DNA from 4 places in the Brevibacillus parabrevis genome. Region 1 is predicted to be linked to each of the others. Evidence: riboswitches for the same ligand, from Rfam matches in the RefSeq annotation. Region 1 holds a riboswitch; each other region holds the start of a gene.
The links. Region 1 has a riboswitch for cobalamin ahead of IRJ17_RS05225 (hypothetical protein). Riboswitches for the same ligand answer to the same signal wherever they lie in the genome.
Positions count from the first base shown of each region.

Region 2: linked by a shared signal. The riboswitch ahead of IRJ17_RS14230 (ABC transporter substrate-binding protein) and the one ahead of IRJ17_RS05225 (hypothetical protein) in region 1 are both predicted to bind cobalamin.
Region 3: linked by a shared signal. The riboswitch ahead of cobO (cob(I)yrinic acid a,c-diamide adenosyltransferase) and the one ahead of IRJ17_RS05225 (hypothetical protein) in region 1 are both predicted to bind cobalamin.
Region 4: linked by a shared signal. The riboswitch ahead of IRJ17_RS09080 (energy-coupling factor ABC transporter permease) and the one ahead of IRJ17_RS05225 (hypothetical protein) in region 1 are both predicted to bind cobalamin.

Region 1 covers NZ_CP064090.1:1,054,369-1,058,138, reverse strand. The annotation lists gene IRJ17_RS05235 (bifunctional 2-methylcitrate dehydratase/aconitate hydratase) at 1-693, opposite strand, end outside; gene mmgD (citrate synthase) at 733-1,842, opposite strand; gene IRJ17_RS05225 (hypothetical protein) at 1,832-2,077, opposite strand; cobalamin riboswitch at 2,231-2,429, opposite strand; gene IRJ17_RS05220 (YhgE/Pip domain-containing protein) at 2,554-3,770, opposite strand, start outside.
Region 2 covers NZ_CP064090.1:2,981,889-2,985,658, reverse strand. The annotation lists gene IRJ17_RS14240 (ABC transporter ATP-binding protein) at 1-271, opposite strand, end outside; gene IRJ17_RS14235 (FecCD family ABC transporter permease) at 277-1,314, opposite strand; gene IRJ17_RS14230 (ABC transporter substrate-binding protein) at 1,316-2,299, opposite strand; cobalamin riboswitch at 2,448-2,589, opposite strand; gene IRJ17_RS14225 (MBL fold metallo-hydrolase) at 2,732-3,679, opposite strand.
Region 3 covers NZ_CP064090.1:5,751,192-5,754,961, reverse strand. The annotation lists gene IRJ17_RS26370 (TerD family protein) at 1-1,497, shown strand, start outside; cobalamin riboswitch at 1,678-1,899, shown strand; gene cobO (cob(I)yrinic acid a,c-diamide adenosyltransferase) at 2,170-2,709, shown strand; gene cobD (threonine-phosphate decarboxylase CobD) at 2,709-3,770, shown strand, end outside.
Region 4 covers NZ_CP064090.1:1,914,468-1,918,237, forward strand. The annotation lists gene IRJ17_RS09070 (GerAB/ArcD/ProY family transporter) at 1-338, opposite strand, end outside; gene IRJ17_RS09075 (quinone-dependent dihydroorotate dehydrogenase) at 486-1,577, shown strand; cobalamin riboswitch at 1,729-1,924, shown strand; gene IRJ17_RS09080 (energy-coupling factor ABC transporter permease) at 2,073-2,837, shown strand; gene IRJ17_RS09085 (energy-coupling factor ABC transporter substrate-binding protein) at 2,834-3,118, shown strand; gene cbiQ (cobalt ECF transporter T component CbiQ) at 3,115-3,770, shown strand, end outside.

The DNA of each region.
Region 1 (3,770 bases):
TGCCAGATGCACGCCCCGGCTGGTCGCGTCTCCCGCAGCCCATGACTTGCGCGATCCCGTATTCGGTGCGTGACGATAAGTGCGCAGGCTGGAATTGTCGATCCATGCGTTGGACAAGGCGTTAATGATCTCTTCCCGGCCCCCGCCCAGCAGCTTCGTCACGACCGCCGTCGTAGCGATTTTGACGAACAGCACGTGATCAAGCCCCACGCGGTTCAAGCTGTTTTCCAGCGCGAGCACTCCCTGGATCTCGTGCGCCTTCACCATCATTTCCAAAACATCGCGCACGACGAGCGGTTCTTTTCCTTCTGCCAGGCGCACGCGGCTCACATAGTCGGCTACAGCCAAAATGCCTCCCAGGTTGTCGGACGGATGTCCCCACTCGGCTGCCAGCCACGTATCGTTGTAGTCGAGCCAGCGAATCATGCATCCGATGTTGAACGCTCCGCGCACAGGATCAAGCACATACGCTGTGCCGGGAACACGGCTGCCGTTCGGAACGACTGTGCCCGGGACGATAGGCCCCAAAAGCTTCGTGCACTCGGGATAGGACAAGGCCAAAATGCCGCATCCGAGCGTGTCCAACAGTACGTAGCGCGCGGTCTGGAACGCCTCCTCGCTCGTAATCTCCTTCGTCAGCACATAGTCTGCGATCTCCTCCAGCAACTGGTCTGTTTTCGTGCGATCATTCATTTTCAACAAGCGACTCATTCCTTTCTGCTTGGATTGGATTTAGGCGTGGCGTTGGCCGATGTAGTTGACCCGTGGACGGAAAAGGCGGTTGTGGCTATGCTGCTCGATGACGTGTGCGCACAGCCCCACTGTTCTTGCGCTGAAAAAGATCGGTGTGTACAGCGGAATCGGAATCCCCAGCATCCAGTAAACCGGAGCGGCGTAGTAGTCCAGATTCGGGTAAATGCCCTTCTCGCGCTCCATGATTTTTTCGCCTGCCTCGCACATCTGGTACAGCAAGTCGTCGCCTTTTGCATCACACAATTGCTTCAGGGCGTCCTTCATCATCAGTGCGCGCGGGTCGATCTTTTTCATGTACACGCGGTGCCCGAAGCCCATGATCCGCGCCTTGTTGGCCAGCTTGGACTCCAGCAAAGCTTCAAACTCCTTGACCGAGCCTGCCTCAAGCAGCATGTGCATCACCGCTTCGTTCGCGCCGCCGTGCAAGTTCCCTTTCAAGGAAGCGACCGCCCCGGTCAACGCCCCGTACAAATCCGACATCGTCGAGGCAATGACGCGTGCCGTAAACGTCGAATTAGGCATCTCATGCTCGCTGTACAAAACAAGCGAACGGTCGAAGATGGCTTCTTCAAAGTCGGACGGGATTTTGCCCGTGATCATGTACAGGAAATTCGCACTGTACGACAGCTCCGGCAGCGGCGCGATCAGCGCTTCCTTTTGAATCACGCGGTAGCTGTTGGCGACGATGTTCGGCACTTTGCCCAGCAGCTTGTAAGCCCGCTCCTTGTTGGCTTGCGCCGTGCAGTTGTCCAGTTGGCTGTCGTATCCGGCAAGCGCAGAAAGCCCGGTGCGCAAGCCGTCCATCGGATGCATTTTTTCCGGCAGCAGCTTGAGCATGTCGAATACTTGGTTCGGTATGTCGTACTCGGCTTTCAGCTTTTCTTCCACTTCGCGCTTTTGCTGTTCGTTCGGCAACGATTCTTCCAGCAAAAGATGGACGATATCCAAGTAACGATGCGCTTTGGACAGCTCGATCAAATCGTATCCTTTGATGACGATTTCCCCTTGCTTCGTATCCAAAAAGGAAATGCTCGTTTCCGCAGCGACTACACCTTCCAGACCTGGAAAAAACTTTTCTTCAGCTCCCATTCTCTTCATCCTCCGCCCCGATTAAGTTGACCTTTAGACGTTGATAAGCCTTGTCGAGATTGTGCAAAAGCTTTTCTTGATCTGCCTGATTTTCTGCTCGCCTGATGACCTCTGCTTTTAATTTCGCGTAATGCGCTTTGATCGCGCTCGGGTTCTCTATCGTCAAGTTGTTCATAATGCACGCCTGAAAATCGTTGGTGAAATACTCCACCGTTCCAAACAAAAAATCACTCATCCGTCACGTACCCTCCTGAAAATCCGCACAAAAAAACAACTTCCGCAGAAGTTGTTAAGAGGCGAATGAATACCGAAACAAGCATGCTGATTGTGAAAATCAAAAACACGCCTATCCATCTCGCACTTAACACCCCCTATCCTCGTAGGTATTGATGTTGCGCTCAAACAGGCAGGTCTCCTGGCTTATGATCATCGCTTTTCGAACCTTCCCATTTTCGGCTGGCGAAAACAGTGGTATCTTCGAATCGCTCCCAATTACAGTTGCGGGACAGCGTCGGATTCGAACCGAACTTCCCTTTTAAGCAGATAAAAATGTTGAATTTATCTGCACCTGTTTGTACACGTATGAAGTTTGCTCTCAATATATCAGTTATTTTGAAAATTAACAATTCTTTTCTTTGCTAAATATTGGATATTGCAGCCATAGAAAAAGCCAGCCCATCTACTGACAGGCTGGCATCATGGCCGAGCGGATTACCCGATGATCTTCGTTTTCTTCGCGTTTTCCATCGATTTTTGAATCAGCCCGCTCAGCGGTCGTTTCAAAGCCAACGCAATGAACAGACTGATGCCGATGAAGCCGCACAGCATGAGAATATCCCGAATCGCCGTCTCCCAGAGGATGCCCCCGACCCCTTCACGCAACAAACTGATCGCGTAGGTGAACGGCATAAACGGATTGAGTGCCTGGAAAAAAGGCGCCGTCATACTGATCGGGAACGTGCCCCCGGAGCTGGAAAACTGGAAGACCATGAAAATGATCGCGATACCCTTGCCGACATTGCCGAATACCGACAACAGCGTATACGTGATCGTCACGAACACCATACTGACGAGCATCGCGAAAAGGACAAACGGAACTTTGTCCGCCACATACGCTTCCAAAATGTAAAAGTCACCGAGCGTAATACACAGTGCCTGGAACAGCCCGATTGTCACGAATGTGCCCAGACGGCCAAGGTACAGCTGGTACGGCTTGTAGCGTCCGTCCGGGTTCTCCGGGTCTGGTTTGAGCAAAGAAATCAGCAAGGTCGCTCCTACCCATAGCGACAATACTCCGTAAAAAGGCGACATCGCCGAACCGTAGTTCGGAATCGGATATTTGCGGTTTTCCTTGATCTGCACCGGACTTGCCAAAAACTCGCTCTCTCGCTTGATATCCCCGCGCAGCAGCTTGGCGAGATCGGCAAAGTGATTGTTCGCCTCGACCTCTCTCAGCTTGTCCGCCGCTTGCGCAATCGCACTCTCCAGCTTGGGCAGATCATCGCGCACCAGCTCGGCTACCCGGTGGACGCCGTTCTCCACCTCAGGCAGCTTGTTGCGGACAAAGTCAGCCAGCTTGGTCAGCTCCGCCTCGGCTTGCGGCAAATCGTTTTGGATGAAGCCAGCCGCCTGGTCGAGCTTTTGCTTGATTTCTGGCAAATGCTGCTTGAGGAACGGCGCTGCCGTGTGGATCGCTTTGGCAAACGCTTCGGACTTGCTTTGCAACGTTTGCGCCAGTTCATTGACCCGCGCCTGAATCTGCGGCAGCTCCTGCTCGATTCGTTTCAGCTCGGCCAGCCCCAGCTCCAGTCCGGCTTTTGTCTCTTTCAAAATCGCCTCGATATCCGGCAGCCTGTCTTTTGCTTTTTGCAGCAGTTCGGCGGAATCGCCCACGACTGTTTTCAGCTTTTCAATGCCCTCGGCGATTT
Region 2 (3,770 bases), 1.9 Mb from region 1:
GGAAACCGACAGGAGGCAGCCCTTCCTGTTCCAGTACGGCGAGAACACGAGCCAGCTCTTTGCGCGTATAGCGGGCAAGCGGCTTGTCAGCGAGCGTAATCTCTCCCGCATCAGGGGCAATGACGCTGGAGATCATTTTCAGCAGCGTCGATTTGCCGCTGCCATTCGGACCGATGATGCCGAAAAACTCGCCCCGCTTCACGTCAAAATCGATTTCTGTTAAAACCGATACATCCTGGTAAGCTTTTTGCAAACCTCGTACGTGGATCATCGTAGCTACCTCCTTCCGGTTCGTTTGTTTTGCTTCAACAAATAGGCGAAAAACGGCGCTCCCAAAAACGCGGTCACGACGCCGAGCGGGATTTCCGTAGGAACGAGCAGCATCCGCGCCAGCGTATCCGCCCACAGGACGTAGATGCCGCCGCCAATCGCCGACATCGGCAGCAGGATGCGATGATCCGGCCCGACCAGCATCCGCACCAGATGCGGTACGACGAGGCCAACGAAGCCGATGATCCCTGAGATCGAAACCGCTGCCGCCGTCAACAAAGTCGATACGAGCAAAATAATGAGCTTCGTCTTGTCGACATTGACGCCCAGATGCGCCGCCTGACGCTCACCCAGGGCAAACAGGTTCAAGGAGCGGGCATAGCCAACCAGCACGATTACGCCGATCAGCACATACGGAATCAGCACATACGTAAAAGCCCAGCCGCGAAACGACAAGCTGCCCATCAGCCAAAAGACGATTTCGTTCACCGTCTGGTTCGACAAGGACACCATAAAAGAGACGAGCGAACCGAGAAACGCCTGAATGACGACCCCGGATAAAATGAGCGTCTCTGTTTGCAGCTTGCCCTGCGTCTTCGCCAGCGACAGTACAATCCACAGACTGCACAGCCCCGTCAAAAAGGCGACCACAGGCGTGCTCCATTCCCCGAGAAAAGCGAATTGCAAGCCAAACAGGATCAGAAAAGCGGCACCGACAGCAGCTCCGGATGCCACTCCCATCGTAAACGGGTCTGCGAGCGGATTGCGCAGCACCCCTTGAAATCCGGCGCCCGCAAGCGACAGGCAAGCCCCTACCAGAATCGCCAGGATGACGCGGGGAAAGCGCACTTTCATCACGATTTGCTCGGACGAATCCGGCCATGTCACGGCAACCAAGTCCGACATGCCGGGGAGCTGATGCAACAAGATCAGCCATACTTGCGAAAGCGGAAGCGATGCCGCTCCCATCGAAATGCTGACTACCGCCGATGCCAGCAGAATCAGACTGCTGGCTCCTCCCCATAAAAGCAACTGCTTCTTCATTTTATTTCACCAGATCAGGGTAAATCGCTTTGGCTACCTCGATCAAACCTTGGGTAATCCGCGGTCCCGGGCGCGAAAGCAAATTTTGCTCCATCCCGAAAATCTGCTTGTCGCGGATCGCCTTCATCTTGTCCCAACCGTTGCGGTTCGCAATGATGTCCTCCAGCTTTTTCCCTGTCTTGTCGTCCGTAATGCCTTTTGCATACAAAATGACGTCAGGATCGCTTTTTAAAATCTTTTCTTCGCTGATCGGGTTCCACCCTTGGGTATCAGCGGCAATGTTTGTCGCGCCTGCCAGTGAGATCAGCTCATCCAGAAATTCCCCTTTGCCTACCGTCCAGCCCGGCGAAAATTCCAGGTACACTTTTTTCTTGTCTTCCGGCTTCACCGCTTTGACCGCTTCCTGCACGCGCGCGATGTCCTGCTTCATGCTTGCGACTACTTTTTCCGCCTGCTCCTGTCTGTTTGTAATGACACCCATCGCCAAAATGTTGTCAAATATCTCATCCATTTTTTGCGGGTGAGTCACGTAAACAGGCATGCCTAACGTTTTCAGCTTCGCAGCGACAGGCTCATCCATCGAGATTCCGCCGATGACCAGATCAGGCGACTGGGCGAGAATCGCCTCTTCGCTCGGCTTGACGACACCGCCCACTTTCGGCTTCGTGGCAGCTTCTGCCGGATAATCGTCGTAGTCGGACACCCCGACGATCCGGTCGTTCAGGCCGAGTGCGAACAAAATCTCCGTTTCACCTGGAGAGGTGGAGACAATCCGCTGCGGCTCTTTTTGCAAGGTCACTTCTTTTCCCGTCGAATCTTTGACCGTCAGCGGGTAGACAGTGGCTTTGGCCGTTGTTTCCTGTGGTGTTGTCTGTGGCGCCTCTGTCTTTGGAGCAGGGGCTGTTTGCGTGTTGCCATTGCCTGTGCAGCCGACCAAGCTTGCAGCAATGACCAGGGGCATGAGCAGTTTCCACGAACGTTTCATATGTATAACTTCCTTTCTGGGCAACTGGTTGATTCTTAGCATAGAAAAACCCCTTCGCTTCCAGCGGGAAACAAAAGGGTCGACTTGCCAGGACGATCTGGTCACGCCAAAAAGTCCTGAACGGGCCGAACCTTTCCGCGAAGGCGCAGGCACATCATGCAAACAGGCAGGTCTCCTGGCTTGCGGCTTGCGACAGCCGCTTTACAGTGGCGGGACCGCGCCGGATTTGCACCGGCTTCCCTTTTCACCTCGCCCATGACAGACGAGGCACCTGCTTGCTGTATTCAGTTGTTTGTACCTGCAAGCTAAGACTCACCCACCATCATAGCATTCCTTGGCCAAAAAAAGAATGCGTCATTTTGCAGCAAAACGCAGGTCCAGGCTACCCGTCAACCTGCAGCAGCCACTAGCCTTTTGCCTAACCGACGAAAATTACTGCTTGCGCTTGTGCAAGTAATCGATAATTCCCATCGCGCACACCTGCAAATCCAGTCGCAGGACGTTCATCACTTCATGCTGCTCGGCAATGCCGCGCGCTTGCAGATGCTGGCTGACAAGAGCGAACAGCCTGTCCCCCAATTGCTCCGTGCCAAGCCCGGCGGAAACGGCCGCCTCGCCTTCTGCCACGAATACGGGAAGCCACTCTGCCACTTGCCGATAGACGTCCTCCACTTCTTCCGTCATGCCAAAATGCCCGAAGTAGATACGCTGGAGTTCGCGCTTGCGAAAACGCTCGATAGACGCAAGCATCGCCTGCGGATCGAACTGGTTTGGAGACGTGGACGGCAAAACGAAATGCAATCCGTCTTTTTGGAGTTGCGGATAAAAAACGCCCGCTGTATCACCTGTGAACATGCCGCGGCTAACCGGATCGTAAATGCTGAAATGATGGTTCGCATGGCCGGGCGAATCCAAAAATTCAAGGACACAGTTCGGCCCGATCGGCAAGGTGTCTCCGTCTTTTCGCACCAAGATTCGCTCCTCGGGAATCGCCACAATCGGATCGAACAGGCGGTTGAAATCGTCCTGGTAAACGGCTTTCGCTCCCGCAATCAAGCGACTCGGGTCCACCAGATGGCGCGCTCCTTTTGGATGCACCACGATTTTGGCCTGCGGGCATTCGCGCAAAAACAAGCCTGCCCCACCCGCGTGATCCAGATGAATGTGCGTCACGATGATGTATTTGACTTGCTCCGGCGAAAAGCCGAGCTTGTGCAATCCTGCCACAATGTACGGTACGGACGGGCTTGGCCCTGTCTCGACAAGCGTCAATTGTTCCTCTGCTATTACATACGTTCCCGTCCGCTCCGCCCAGCCCATGTCAAAGCCGTCAATCAGATGGATGCGGTGCCCCAAGGAAATCGGTTCAGTAGGTTGCATCGATTTTTCTCCCCCTGCCAACTTGATATCGTGTGAATATTTCCACTTTACCATTGATCGTGCCCGGATTCGAGAGGGCTTTGCCGTTTCT
Region 3 (3,770 bases), 1.4 Mb from region 1:
CCTGACTTTTTTGCGAAGTATTGCAAGACGTCAACAGATGTTCTGCGACTGGCGACGGCTCTGTCCGACGGGGATGTCAGCCTGGCTGCCCCTGCGAAGTTTCGCAAGTTCAGACGGGCCGAGCGCAGGCTGTTGCTTCGATTGCTGGAAGCAAGCCCGAACCTGGCGGAAGACATGCAGCGCTATAAAAACCGCTGGATTCGCCTCGGGGAGATTTTGCATCCTTTTGAATACAAAGACCGTTATCCGCGGGCAGCGGAAGCGTTTGATATTTTGCGCAACAATCGGCGCATCGAGACTTTCAACAGTCAGGTCGAGCTGGCGATCCTGGCGTGCGATATAAAAGAAGCGACCAGATTGCTGATGCAACGGCCAGGTGAATTTGCCCGACGGCTGGATCACATGCTCCGCTTGACGGAAGCGGGCGATCAGGTGTTGCGCTCCTTTGAGCAGATAGCGACTTCTGTATCGACCCCCGTCCTTTTGCAGGTGATGAATCACTTTGACAAGCGGGAGCGATACGGTGAGTGGCGAACGTTCTTTCCAAAAGGAGAAGTGGCAAAAGTACAGGCGATCCCCAATATGCTTCCGCAGCTGGCGGATGAACAGCGCGCGCGTGCAGCCGGGATATGTCGCGAGGTATTGATTCGGCGCTTTTCTGCCTTGCCTACTCTCGGAAAAGTTTATATCGACCCGCAATTGCACGAGCAACTGGTGCCTTTTTCCCAAAGATCGGCAAGCAAGGCGTTGCGCACGATAGCGCGCGGCTCCAGACTGCCGATCCCCGAGGGGAGCACGATCCGCTTTTTCACCTGGTGGAAGGAAGGGATCGTCAACGATGTCCCTACCGGGCGGGTAGATATCGATTTGTCCGCTGTCCTGTATGACGAGAAGTGGACGTACATGGAGCATGTGTCCTACACCAATTTGCGGTCCGCGAAGTATCGCGCCTGCCATAGCGGCGATGTCGTACAGGCGCCGAACGGAGCGTGCGAGTTCATCGATGTCGATATCGAGTCAGTGCTTCGATACGGCGGGCGCTATGTCGTGATGTCACTGAACTCGTTTACGAGCCAGCCGTATTGCGATTTGCCGGAGTGCTTCGCAGGCTGGATGATCCGCAGTCAGCCCGAGTCCGGCGAAGTTTTTGAACCGTTGACAGTTCAGGATAAAGCCGACATCGCTGCCCGTTCGACGATCTGCCTCCCGGTCATTCTCGATCTGGCAGAGCGAAAAGTCATTTGGACGGACATCGCGCTGCGTTCGCATCCGCGCTTCGTCAACAACGTAGAGGCAAATGGCGGCGGTATCGAATGGATGGGCCGCGCGCTGACGACACTTGTGAAGCCGACCTTGCACGAGCTGTTCACCCTGCACGCACAGGCGAGAGGGACGATTACCGACCGGATGGAGGAAGCAGACACGGTTTTTTCCATGGAAGAGGGGATTACCCCGTTTGACATGGAAGTGATCTTGGCTGATTTCCTCGCTGGTTAATGATGGGAAGTTTAAAAGTCAGCTCAGGCTGGCTTTTTTCGTTGTTTGCAAGAATCGCTCCCTCGGATTTTCCGTGTTTTTCCATTTTCCCTCTCCGATTTGCAGCTTTTGCTTGAATCCACGGTAGCATTTGCTATTATTAAAACAAGTGAGTGTTATTGAAATGAATGAACGACATTTGAATAGGATAGAAAACAGGTCCTTGTGTTTTTGCGAGTGCTTATTTCGTGAAAGACAGGGTTAAAAGGGAAGTTTGGTGAAATGCCAACGCGGTCCCGCCACTGTAAAAGAGTAGCTCTTCTTCCTGGCAACGGCGCCATCCACTGCCCCACTACGAGGCGGGAAGGAGAAGAAGAGTGATGATCCTTGAGCCAGGAAACCTGCCTGTTTTGGTGTATGCACTGTTTTCCTTCGGGTCAAAGGAAGAGGTGAGGATTGTTTTTGTCAGCTATCCGCGCTTTGTTTTCCTTCTAGATTTTGGAAAACAAAGCGTTTTTTTGTGCGCCTGACAAGCAATCGCTGACACTTTTTGGACTGGACAATGGGGTCCCCGAAAAGTACCTGAAAAGGGCTGGAGAAAACTATCCTTTTTAGGTAACTGACGGGGGCCCTGAAAAGTATGTAGGGTCAAAATGACAGCAAGGTCTTCACTTCAATCTGGGGGTGTGCGTTGTGAGCAATAAACGTGGACTGTTTTTGGTCTATACCGGAGACGGAAAAGGAAAGACGACAGCAGCGGTGGGCTTGGCTGTACGGGCGACCGGGCGGGGAAAAAAGGTGATTATGATTCAGTTCATCAAGTCGCCTGAGCGGACGTATGGAGAGAAAATCATTTTTGACAAGCTCGGCATCGAGATCGTGCAAAAGGGCGTAGGCTTTACGTGGACGAAGACGCCAGAGGAGCATCGGGAAGCGCTCAAGGAGGCGTGGGCTTTTGCCCGGGAAAAGCTGTCTTCGGGAGCGTATGACGTCGTGATTTTGGACGAGCTGAACAACGCGCTGGCGATCGATCGTTTTCCCATTGACGATGTGCTGCCGCTGTCGGATGTTTTGGAAGCGATTCAAAACAGGCCGAGCCATGTGCATCTGGTCGTGACGGGGCGGAGCGCCAAGCAGGAAGTGATGGACATGGCTGATCTGGTGACAGAAATGAAGCCGCTCAAGCATTACTATGACGAAGGAATACCAGCAGTGCTGGGGGTAGAATTTTAATGAACGTGCTGGAAACGTATGGTCACGGTGGCGACTTGCTGACCGCCTCGCAACGCTTTGGCGTAAAGCCTGGAGAGTTTCTCGATTTCAGCGCCAATATCAATCCGCTCGGCATGCCGGAACGGGTCAGGGACATGCTGCTGGATTCGCTGTCTGCGGTGTTGCGCTATCCGGACCCGGGACACCGCGAGTTTCGCCAGGCGCTGGCGAAGCGTCTCGGACTGCCGGAAGCATATCTTTTGCCAGCCAATGGAGCGGCGGAAGCGATGGCTTTGGCGATTCTCGGGCTGCAACCAGAGACAGTCGGCGTCGTGTATCCGTGCTTTTCGGAATATGCAGAGCTTTCCGAGCAGTTTGGCGCGCGTGTCATTGGTTGCTACGGAAAAGCAGAGAACGGCTACAAGCCGGATCGCGCCGAGCTGTACAAGCTGTTTGAACAGGCTGATCTCGTATTTGTCGGCTCGCCGAACAACCCGACCGGGATCTTGTACGAGCCGCAGGAGCTGTTGCAAATGGCGGACTGGGCGGCAGAGACAGGCACCTGGCTGGTCGTGGACGAAGCTTTTCTCGATTTCGTGGCGGAAGAACGGCAGTTTACGCTGGCGAGTCGCCTGGAGAGCTTTCCATGGGTCATTTTGATGCGGTCGATGACGAAAATGTATGCGATTCCCGGCCTGCGTCTGGGATACGCGATCGCCCATCCAGACGTGATCGCCAACATGCGGCAAAAGCAAGTGAGCTGGAGCGTGAATGCGCTGGCCCTTTTGGCGGGGGAACTGTGCCTGATAGAGCAGGAGTACGAGCGAAAAACCCGCAGCCTGATCGCCGAAGAGCGGGCCAAATTGCTCGACTTCGTCGGCAAGGAGCTGGGATGGCAAGTGTGGCCGGGAGAGGCGAACTTCTTGCTCGTTCGCTCGCCGGGGGAGCTGCCGGCGGCCCAGTTGCAAGAATGGCTTGGCAAAAAAGGGGTGCTGATCCGCAATTGCGCGATGTATCCCGGACTGACTGCCCATGACGTGCGCATCGCGGTTCGCGGAAGTGCGGAAAATGCTCGCCTGATG
Region 4 (3,770 bases), 860 kb from region 1:
TAGTTGACGGTAGTCCATGTTTGCGTATCGATTAAATTGACGAGGGCCATCAAGTACAGGCAAAGGATGATCGGGGCGAGGAGCAGATGCCGGACGGTTTTTCCTGATCGCAAAAGAAGCCACTGGGACAGCGACATCTGCTTGATCCGTCTATTGATGAAAAACAGGGCGTATGCCCAAACGGCAAAGGGGATGGCGCCAATAATGACGCTCAGCCAGGCATCGCGCCCAGCTTTGCTGAGCAGCAGAGGAATAAGGGTAACATGGTTGGTTATTCCGATTGAGAGCATCATGACCATGATCGCTTGGCCAATCCCGATTTTTCCGTCTGCTTTCATGAAACATACGTCCCCTTTTAAATCGCTGGTTTTGTTATAGTTTGTCTGCTCGACTGGAAATATGTATCGCGTATAAAGGTTAGCCCACGAGAAACAAAGTGTGGTATTCTACAATGAGGTAAAAATGGAGTAAGGAGTGCAGCCGGGATGTATAAGCTCATAAGAAAATATCTGTTCCAGATGGATACGGAAGAGATTCATGAAAAAACGGTTGGTGCCTTGAAGCTGATGGAAGATTCTGCTCCGGGAAAAAGCTTGCTCAGAATGATGTTCCAGTTGAAGGACGAGCGTCTGGCGACAAAGCTGTGGGGAATGACTTTTCCCAATCCGGTAGGACTCGCCGCCGGTTTTGACAAAAATGCCGAAGTGTATCATGCGCTCGGTGCGCTCGGGTTCGGCTTTGTGGAAATCGGGACTTTGACGCCGCAGGGACAGCCTGGCAATCCGAGGCCCCGCTTGTTCCGTTTGCCTGAACACGAAGCAGTGATCAACCGAATGGGCTTCAACAACCACGGTGCGTATTTGGCTTCGCAGCATCTGGTAGATTACGCTTATTCCGATGTTCCGATCGGGATCAATATTGGCAAAAACAAAGTCACTCCTAATGAGGAAGCGGCTTCTGACTATATCAAGTGTCTGGACATGCTCTATGCGTACGGCCATTATTTCGTCATTAACATCAGCTCGCCGAACACGCCGAATTTGCGCGACTTGCAGGAGACAGAAAGCATGCGCCAGCTGGTGCGGGCGATACGCGAGAAAGCGGCTGAGCTGGAAGCGCGCGGCATTCAGAAAAAACCGATTTTGCTCAAAGTAGCTCCAGACATGTCTGACGAGCATATGCGCGATGTCGTGCAAGGGGCTGTGGCGGAAGGCATTTCCGGGATTATTGCCACCAATACGACACTGTCGCGGGAAGCTGTTCAAGGGCATCGGTACGCCGAGGAAGCGGGCGGTTTGAGCGGAAAGCCGCTGACAGAGCGATCGACAGCGTGGGTGAAAGAGATTTATCAGGAAGTCGGAGGCAAAGTGCCGATTATCGGTGTCGGAGGCATTTTTACCGGAGAAGACGCCTATCAGAAAATACGCGCGGGCGCCAGCCTGGTCCAGGTTTATACTGGCATGATTTATCAAGGGCCTGGCATTTCGAAGCAGATCAACAAGCAATTGCTCAAGCTGATGCAGCGGGACGGTTTTTCCCACATCAACGAAGCGGTTGGCGTGGACGCGAAAGCGTAGAATCAAAAACGTAGAACCAAAAACAAGGCTCGTGCAGTCAATGACATTCGCCAAAAGGTCATCGGTTGCAGGAGCCTTTTGATAATAAGCTTTACGCTGGATTGGGCGATTGAGTATAATAATGTAGGACAAGCAAGAACTGTCAAACAATTGGATATTGTCGGCAATAGGTGCCTTTGTGTGCATGAGCACGAAGGGTAACAGGGAATCGGGTGAAAGTCCCGAGCGGTCCCGCCACTGTAATCAGGGAGTTCTCTTTGATGAAGTTCCACTCATATTCATATGGGGAAGGACAAAGAGCGCATCGATCTGAAAGCCAGGAGACCTACCTACTTGCCACACCCTGGAGACCTTCGCGGAAAGGAGCGGTGAATACGGAGCAATTGGACAGAAGTTCATGTCTATTGTTTTGTGCGCATACCTCGTCTGCTATCGGATGGGGCTTTTTTGATTGGAAAAAACGGTAAAAAGAACAGCAAAGGAGGAGAAGTTGCCTTGAATCGATCACGCTTTGTCTCGACCTGTTTATTGATTGCGGGCTTTGTTCTTTACTTTCTCGTAAATGAACCGCAAACTTCTTACGCGATGCACATTATGGAAGGGTATTTGCCGCTGTCGTGGGCGTTGTTCTGGTGGGTAGTATTTATTCCGTTCTTCATTCTTGGCATTCGTTCGTTAAACAAAATCGTCAAAGAACACCCGCAAATGAAGCTGCTTATTGGCGTATCAGGTGCCTTTGCTTTCGTGCTGTCTGCTTTGAAAATTCCTTCGGTGACGGGAAGCAGCTCCCATCCTACCGGAACAGGACTTGGGGCGATCATGTTCGGCCCGTGGGTGATGTCTGTGCTGGGCAGTCTGGTGCTGTTGTTCCAAGCCTTGCTGTTGGCGCATGGCGGATTGACCACGCTTGGCGCCAACGCCGTTTCGATGGCGGTTGTCGGGCCGATGGTGGCTTACGGGGTGTACCGCCTGATTGTCCGTGCCAACGGAGGACAACGTTTGGCTGTCTTCGCTGCGGCAGCTCTTGCTGACCTGGCGACTTATGTAGTGACATCTGTTCAGTTGGCGCTGGCTTTTCCGGCTGAGTCTGGCGGGGTATTGGCTTCTTTCGCCAAGTTCGCTGGCATTTTTGCCATCACACAAATTCCGTTGGCGATCAGCGAGGGGCTTCTGACCGTGCTCGTCTGGAACTGGCTTCAATCTTACAATGCAAAAGAGCTGGCGGAGCTGCGCTTGCTGAAACGGGAGGAATCGCTGTGAAAAAAGGAATGAACTGGCTGCTGCTCCTGGGTGTCGTCGTGCTTGCGATCGTGCCGTTGCTTTTGGTGCAGGACTCGGAGTTCGGCGGAGCGGACGGAGCGGCAGAGGAAGCGATCAAGGAGATTGCCCCTGCGTACGAGCCGTGGTTCCAGCCGCTGCTTGAACCGCCAGGAGGCGAGACGGAGAGCTTGCTGTTTGCCGTGCAAGCGGCATTGGGAGCGGGCATTGTCGGCTATGCGATGGGCTTGTACAAAGGTCGGCTGGATAAAAACAAAAAATGAACTGGCAGCAGCTTGACTCTCTTTCGTATCAAAACCGTCTGAGATTTTTGCCGCCGGAACACAAGCTTCTGTTTGCGAGCGCGTTGATTTTGCTCGTTTTGACAGGACATGAGTGGTTGCAAATGGCGATTTGCATTTGGATGGGAGTATGGGTGATCGGATATGCCCGTATTCCCGTCCGTTTCTATTTCGGATTTCTTCTTTTGTCTCTCTCGTTCTTTGTTTTGGGTTTGCCTGCACTTCTGCTGGAAGCGACAAGGGCGGAGACAGCTCCTGTGACTCAGATGGCAGTGGCGTGGCATGTCGGCCCTTATTTGATATACGTTCCAATGAGCGCCATCAGCAAGGTGTGGGTGCTGTTTTGGCGAACGATGGCCAGCCTTGCCTGCTTTTCCTTTATTTTGTTTACGGTGCCGTTTGCCGAGATTTTGCAGGTGTTGCGCAAGCTGCGGCTTCCGGTCATCGTTACGGATTTGCTGATGATTATGTACCGCTTTATTTTCGTGTTGCTCGGCGTCTCCCATCAGTTGTGGATTGCTCAGCGCTCGCGTGGCGGACACCGGGGATTTCGCGCGACGATGCGCGACATCGGCGGTCTGGCTGCCCAGCTGTTCGTCAGGGCGATGCGCAAATACGATGCGTTGTACAAAGG